Regions from separate parts of the Leeia speluncae genome, predicted to be linked through region 1. Evidence: predicted binding sites of a transcription regulator. Region 1 holds the regulator's gene; the other holds the start of a gene.

Region 1 (4,015 bases):
CGTAATAATTGAGGGCAACGACCTTCTAGTAACTCCGGAGCAACACGATAAAACTCAACAACGTCATCGGCAACCAAGCCATGTCCACGACTAATCAGGTCGAGCGCTAATTCGCTCTTACCCATCGCAGACTCGCCCGTAATTAACACACCAACTTCCAATACATCTAGAAATACACCATGCAAAGCAGTTGATACCGCTAAGGCCTTTGCCAAATATCCGCGCAACACATCCATCAAGTATGGACTGTGTTCAGGAGAAGAAAAAAGAGGCACGTGATGCTTTTCACAAAACTCCGCCAGAATAGGCGGTACTTGCTCACCATTGGCGACTATCATCGCGGCCATCGGGCTCGCGAACAATCGGGTGATTGATGCGTGTAAGGAAGGGAAATTCAGACTTCTTAGGTATTCCATTTCGGCAATACCTAAGACTTGTATTCGGTTTGGGTGGATAAAGTTTAAATGTCCAACTAGTGCTAGCGAAGATCTATCTGCTTCATCATCGTTAGAGATTACTTTTTCTGCAGCACCAAGGCCAGCAACCCAAACGATGGCAAGTTTATCTCTATTATCATCAAATAACTGCTGAACACTTATCTGGGGCATAGTTATACTTGTCCACCTAGTAATTCAAAAAGTTTTGCAGGATCAGTCTCAATTAACAATTGCTCTCTTAGCGTACGGCTACAAAATAATTCAGCCAATTCACCAAGAATTTGTAAATGCAATTCACTCGCATGATCAGGAACTAGCAAGACAAATAACAAACGAACAGGTTTGCCATCTGGGGCATCATACGGAATAGGCTCTTTTAATCGGACAAAGAAACCAGCCGCCTCTTTCAGTCCCTTGATGCGTCCATGCGGAATGGCAACACCTTGGCCTAATCCTGTAGACCCTAATTTTTCCCGATCAAATAAAGCATCGTAGACTTTGCTTCTAGCAATTTGAAAATCATTTTCAGCAACTAGCCCAACTTGCTCAAAAATGCGTTTCTTACTGCTAACATCTAGATCAAGAAAAACATGATCCACAGTGAGAATTTTGCGAATAAAACTCATACTTTTCATCCTGCAGGCGTATTCTGTTTTTTATTTCCTACGACTGCGGCATCGATAATTCTGTCAATATTCAGCTATACCTTAACTACAGTATAGACCTTAGCGGAAACAGATTATACATAGAAAAACAGCGAGACATCAGAGTCTCGCTGTTTTTACGCAATAGATGATTCATTCTCATGCGAAAACAAATTAACCATCGCATTTTACCGTTGAAACTTTATTCTTCGGCCAGTTGTTCATTCAAATGACGGTGACCACCTTCATGACGCTTTTCTGAACGTTTTTCCTTATGTTTAAGAACCAAACGGTCTAACTTATCAATCAATGCATCAATAGCAGCATACAAATCAGCATGAGTTGATTCTGCAAAAATGTCATTTCCACGCACATGCAAAGTTGCTTCTACTTTCTGCACCAGTTTCTCTACAGTCATGATGACATTGATATCAATAACATTGTCAAAATGACGAGTGACCTTGGCGAGCTTTGTTGTCATGTATTCACGGATAGCTGGGGTAATTTCCAGATGATGGCCGCTCATGGTCAGATTCATGGTGTTTCTCCTGTATTAACACGAATACCGCTATTTTGGTTATTTCGTTACAACGCTTTGCGTAAGTTTACTGGAGGGATTTGCATTGCTTCGCGATACTTAGCTACGGTTCTTCGCGCAACAATAACCCCTTGATTGGCAAGCATGTCAGATAACTGACTATCACTTAGTGGTTTGTTTGAATCCTCCGCTTGAATCAACTGCTTAATCAGTGCCCGTATTGCTGTTGCAGAACAAGCACCACCAGTGTCTGTATCTAATCGACTACCAAAAAAGTACTTTAGTTCAAAAATTCCTCTAGGGGTCATCATATATTTTTGATTAGTAACCCGAGAAACCGTCGATTCATGCAAATCTAATTCATCAGCTATCTCTCTTAATACTAGCGGAGACATGCCAACTTCGCCATATTCAAAAAATTTTGCTTGTCGAGCAACAATTGCCCGAGTAACACGCAATATGGTTGTAAACCGTTGTTGGATATTCTTAATCATCCAGCGGGCTTCTTGCAACTGTTCTTGAAGCCCTTTTCCATCTCCACCGCGCTGTCGCCCTAATATATTGGCATACATTTGATTAACACGGATTTTTGGTACAGCGTCACTATTAAGATGCGCTACCCACTGACCTTTTTCTTTGACGACGATCACATCTGGGACGATATAGGCTGCTTTTTCTTCTGAAAATGCCCGTCCTGGTCTAGGATCTAATCCAGAAATGAGTGATTGCGCCTCTCTGAGTTGATCATCGTTTGTGGTTAGCCTCTTTTTTAATTTAGTGTAATCCCTTGCGCCTAACAAGTCCAAATGTTGTGTAACAATTGTTCGGGCTAGTTTTACCATTGGTGAATCCGGCATACGTAGCAATTGCAAATCGAGACATTCGCTCAGATTTCTCGCACCGACACCTGCGGGATCAAAATGTTGAACATGATGAAGGGCAATTCGCCACTCCTCCTCTTCAACCGCCTCCTCCCAGTCTTCTGGACACATGGCAGCAAGCTCTTCCCACTCAGAAGCGAAGAAACCATCATCATCTAAGGATTCAATCACTAAAAAGGCGAGGAGTTTATCTCTATCCGATAGATGCATCTCACCTAATTGCGCAATGAGGTGTTCACGTAAGGAAGGATGTATCTCTACCTGATCGCCCGCCGGAATCTCTTCGTCATCATCACTGCTGCCAGAGGATTGCTGCCAGCTAAGCTCATCTAGCGCCTCTCCAGCAGCCTGCCACTCTTCTGTATTTGTTGAGTCAGTCGCACTACTCTCGCCAGCCTCAGCGTAGCTAGATTCATCTCCATTGCCAGACTCAAATCCATCAACCCTTTCAAGTAGTGGATTTAACTCCATAAACTGCTCTAACTCTTGTTGCAGATCTTGTGTAGATAACTGCAACAATCGAATAGATTGCTGCAGCTGAGGGGTCAGCGTGAGTTGCTGAGAGAGTTTGAGCTGTAAGCCTGGTTTCATGTGTTATAACCGGAACTGTTCGCCAAGATACACACGTCTTACCGCTTCATTATCCACAATATCGGATGGAGCACCGGTGGCTAATACCTTACCATCTGCAATGATGTAGGCACGATCGCAAATACCAAGTGTTTCGCGCACATTGTGGTCCGTAATCAATACGCCAATTCCTTTTTCTTTTAAGAAATTGATAATTCGTTGAATATCAATCACAGCAATCGGGTCGACACCAGCAAATGGCTCGTCTAATAAGATAAACTTTGGCTCGCTCGCTAAGGCGCGCGCAATCTCCACTCGTCTTCTCTCACCACCAGACAAGCTAATTGCGGGCTGATCACGTAGGTGATCTACATGCAGTTCTTCCAATAATTCTGTCAGTCTTTTTTGACGCGCTTCACGATCTTTAATATGCAATTCAAGCACTGCAAGCACATTTTCAGCCACAGTCATTCGACGAAAAATAGAAGCTTCCTGGGGTAAATAACCAAGCCCAGCTCTTGCGCGCTTATGGATTGGCCAACGCCCAATACTTTTCCCATCTAAATAGACATCGCCACCATTTGCGGGGACCAAACCTACAATCATGTAGAAACTAGTGGTTTTACCCGCGCCATTCGGCCCGAGTAGCCCCACCACTTCACCACTCGCCACTTCTAGCGACACATCCTGAACAACCGTTCTGGAGCGATATCTTTTTTGTAATTGTTCAGCACGCAAATGACTCATTTCGCTCATTCCAACTTAAGGTGTCGTACTAGGTTTTGCTGCATCGTTAGTGGTTGCAGTTTTCGGCTGGATAACGGCATGCACACGCCCGCCAGATTTACCGCCGGTTGCAGGGCTTCCTTGCACAGAGTATTGCTGACTGACCGCATCATAAAAAATAACCGCACCGCGAAGTTCATCGCCACCACGTTTTACACG
Region 2 (4,015 bases), on a different contig from region 1:
GTCGGCGTAGCGGTTGCAGTAGAACTAGCCTCTCTCTTAGGCTTTGCAGCCCCTCCACTAGAAAAGCCATTTGGCGCTACCGCATCATCAAAGTTTAGGCGCTGAGCACCTTTCACCGGAGAATTGGTGTAAGTCACATTACCATTGGCATCGACCACTTTGTAGATTGTATCAGCCATGACTGCCGGGCTAAGCAGCAGGCCGACGAGTAGTAGTTTTTTCATGTCTGCACCATCACATTCAATTTCTGGGACTTTCCAGTTTATGCCAATAGCAAACCGATCGCAAGCGTATCGAACAACCTTTACAAATAAAAAACCCCCTGAAAATTCAGGGGGTTTTTAGACCAACATGTCTTACAAACCAGATTATAGGCTGTAGTACATTTGGAATTCTACTGGGTGAGTAGTCATACGAGTTTTGTTAACTTCATCCATCTTCAATTCGATGTATGCGTCAATAAAGTCGTTGCTGAATACGCCACCACGAGTCAAGAACTCACGGTCTGCATCCAATGCAGCCAATGCTTCTTCTAGGCTTGCACAAACTGTTGGGATTAGTTTGTCTTCTTCTGGAGGCAAGTCGTACAAGTTCTTGTCTGCTGGATCGCCAGGATGAATCTTGTTCTGGATACCATCTAGACCCGCCATCATCAATGCAGCAAAACACATGTATGGGTTTGCCAATGGATCTGGGAAGCGAGTTTCGATACGACGTGCTTTATCAGATGCCACGTGTGGAATACGGATAGAAGCAGAACGGTTTTTAGCAGAGTAAGCCAATTTTACAGGTGCTTCGTAGTGTGGAACTAGACGCTTGTAAGAGTTGGTACCAGGGTTAGTAATCGCGTTCAATGCTTTAGCGTGCTTGATGATACCGCCAATGTAGAACAATGCGGTTTCTGACAAGCCTGCATAGCCGTTACCAGCGAACAAGTTTTTGCCGTCTTTCCAGATAGACTGGTGAACGTGCATACCTGAACCGTTGTCACCAACGATTGGTTTTGGCATAAATGTAGCGGTTTTGCCGTACTGGTGAGCTACGTTGTGAACAACGTACTTCAATGTTTGAGTCCAGTCTGCGCGCTCTACCAAGGTAGAGAATTTAGTACCGATTTCACATTGACCAGCGGTAGCCACTTCGTGGTGGAACACTTCAACTGGAATGCCTAGTTCTTCTAGGATCAATACCATTTGCGCACGGATGTCGTGCAAGCTGTCGACTGGAGGAACTGGGAAGTAACCGCCTTTAACAGCTGGACGGTGACCAGAGTTACCACCTTCGTATTTCTTAGAAGAAGACCATGCGCCTTCTTCAGATTCGATTTCTACGAAGCAGCCAGACATAGAGATGTCGTAACGTACGCCATCAAAAATGAAGAATTCTGGTTCTGGACCGAAGAATGCGGTATCACCAATACCTGATGCTTTTAAGTAAGCTTCAGCGCGTTTAGCGATAGAACGTGGATCGCGATCGTAACCTTTGCCATCAGCTGGTTCGATAACGTCACATGTCATGAATACGGTTGGTTCGTCAAAGAATGGATCTAGACGTGCAGAGTTTGCATCTGGCGCCAAAAGCATGTCAGAAGCTTGAATGCCTTTCCAGCCAGCGATAGAAGAACCATCGAATGCGTGGCCGTGGTCGAACCAGTCTTCGTCAACAACGTGAGCTGGAACAGTTACGTGCTGCTCTTTGCCGCGTGTATCGGTAAAGCGCAGGTCAACAAATTTAACACCATTTTCTTGGATGAGTTTTAGTACGTCGGCTACAGCCATTACGTTCTCCTAAAAATTGATAAACTCGTGATGATATCAGCACAGCAAAAAGAAATTAGCACACTTATTTGCTCGTGCCATATGCAAGCACAAAACATGCCAGCACCAAAATGTCGAAAACTTACCAAAACAGGGCGCGTTAACGCGAAGCTGCAAACCGTCCCGCACAGCATTGGTGCCCCTTAAAAATCAACGCACCAAAACAGTGCGCCTCGCATCCTGTCGGTCAATTAGTGTACGCTGAATGCAAAGCCTGTGCGAGAATATCTATTGTAAATATTGTCCAGTATTGGCAACTATCGAATCGGCCTACTACCGTCTGATGAAGAGGAAGTGAAGATGAGTGAAAGCAATCAAATATTACTATTGGCAAAAAAAAGAGCTGAACAGCTAAACCTACCCTATGCGGGGGCGGTAGAACCCAAAGAAGCACACCAATTACTGCATGCCCTTCCAAACATCAAAATTGTGGATGTACGTACTTCTGCAGAATGGAACTTTGTCGGCAGAGTACCTAGCGCCGTAGAGATTGAATGGAAGACCTTTCCAGGAATGGTGCCTAACCCGCATTTTCTAGAACAATTGAAACGCCAAGTTGATGCTGAAAATATCGTATTATTTTTATGCCGCACCGGCGCGCGCTCTCACGATGCAGCTGCACTTGCTCAGCAGCACGGTTATAGCGCCGCATACAATATTTTAGAAGGCTTTGAAGGCGATAAAGATAGCGAAGGCCATCGTGGCAAAGTCAATGGCTGGAAAGCGCATCAGTTGCCATGGATTCAGGGATAAGCAAAATGACAGACCGCTATGCCGTTGTTGGCAACCCGATTGCACATAGCAAATCGCCGATTATCCATGCAATTTTTGCTAAAGCGACGAATCAAGATCTAACTTACGACCGACTATTAGCACCATTAGATGGTTTTCTAAAAGAGATAGATTTATTCAAGTCTACGGGTGGCTGTGGACTAAATATCACTGTCCCTTTTAAGCTGGAAGCATTTGAATATGCTGCCACACAAGGCCGGTTAACCGAGCGGGCTCAATTAGCTGGCGCGGTGAACACTCTTCACTTCTCCGACACCGGCGTGATTGGGGACAACACCGATGGTGCGGGCTTAGTGCGTGACATCACTATTAATCAAGCAACTTCGCTAACAGGTAAACGCGTACTACTGATAGGCGCAGGTGGAGCATCTCGCGGAGCATTAGGCCCTATTCTAGATGAGCAGCCTGGTAAGCTTGTGATTGTAAACCGTACAAAAGCGAAGGCCGAAGAGTTAGCCGAACTCTGCAAGAGCGAGATAGTAAGTGGCATTGGCTTTGATGAACTCACCGAGCATTATGATATTATCATCAACGCATCTTCTAGCAGCTTATCTGCAGAAAAGCTTCCCTTACCAACAACCGTCTTTGAAGCGTGCGAATTAGCTTACGACATGATGTACGCCGCTGAGCCCACCATTTTTATGCAACAAGCAGCAACGGCTGGCGCAAAAAAAACGATTGATGGTATTGGGATGCTGATTGAACAAGCAGCCGAAGCCTTTTATGTTTGGCGACATGTTCGTCCACCAACCACCTCTGTTTTTGAGACATTAAGACCATCTACATGAATAGCAAACGACTTGGCGCTTGGCTAATATTCATCACTTCCCTGCTGAGTTGCCAATCGCTCCAAGCGTTTGACTTAGATATAATCCTCACCGGCGCACAGGCAGAAAAACTGCCTATTGCCGAACAGGAAAAAGTCATTGCCGTTCTTGCTGAGAAAAATGGCTCATTTGCACTAACCCGCTTTGGGCATCACCTCTATTTTTTCAGCCGATTTAATGGATCTGAACGCGTCTGGCAATCTGCACCATTAAGTGGCATCAATGAAAATTGCCCGACCATTTATCGCGCTTCCAGCACCAGCCACCTATTAGTCGTACAAAGCAATCTTTGCCCAGCATCGACAACAGATACCCCAATCAACAATTGGTATTTTGATGAACTTGGGCATCAAGCACAAATTGCCCCTGAACAGAAAGACACCGCGGGTATTTTTCTTGAGCAAAATTATCTACCCTTATTGCAAGATCTCATTCATGAAAAATATTTGCCTGCGTCTTATCGACTCATCGCACTAGATAACCAAGTGGAAACTCGCACTTACGAGTGGAAACAGTCGGTAATGAATCTGACGCAAAAACAATTCACGAGCGATATCCCACTTCTTCGACAAGGGATTA

What was found. Region 1 encodes sigma-54, which starts transcription at its own class of promoters, with help from an activator protein. Its sites were predicted from a motif close to CTGGCACGCTTCATGCTT; they were not measured.
Region 2: the regulator sigma-54 is predicted to act here: its motif matches at 1,864-1,881, upstream of glnA (type I glutamate--ammonia ligase).

Annotation. Positions count from the first base shown of each region.
Region 1 covers NZ_JAJBZT010000004.1:238,312-242,326, reverse strand. The annotation lists gene hprK (HPr(Ser) kinase/phosphatase) at 1-608, opposite strand, end outside; gene LIN78_RS09045 (PTS sugar transporter subunit IIA) at 611-1,063, opposite strand; gene hpf (ribosome hibernation-promoting factor, HPF/YfiA family) at 1,284-1,619, opposite strand; gene LIN78_RS09035 (RNA polymerase factor sigma-54) at 1,667-3,091, opposite strand; gene lptB (LPS export ABC transporter ATP-binding protein) at 3,095-3,826, opposite strand; gene lptA (lipopolysaccharide transport periplasmic protein LptA) at 3,833-4,015, opposite strand, start outside.
Region 2 covers NZ_JAJBZT010000005.1:301,149-305,163, forward strand. The annotation lists gene LIN78_RS11195 (DUF4124 domain-containing protein) at 1-224, opposite strand, end outside; gene glnA (type I glutamate--ammonia ligase) at 369-1,778, opposite strand; gene LIN78_RS11205 (rhodanese-like domain-containing protein) at 2,118-2,570, shown strand; gene aroE (shikimate dehydrogenase) at 2,576-3,397, shown strand; gene LIN78_RS11215 (ankyrin repeat domain-containing protein) at 3,394-4,015, shown strand, end outside.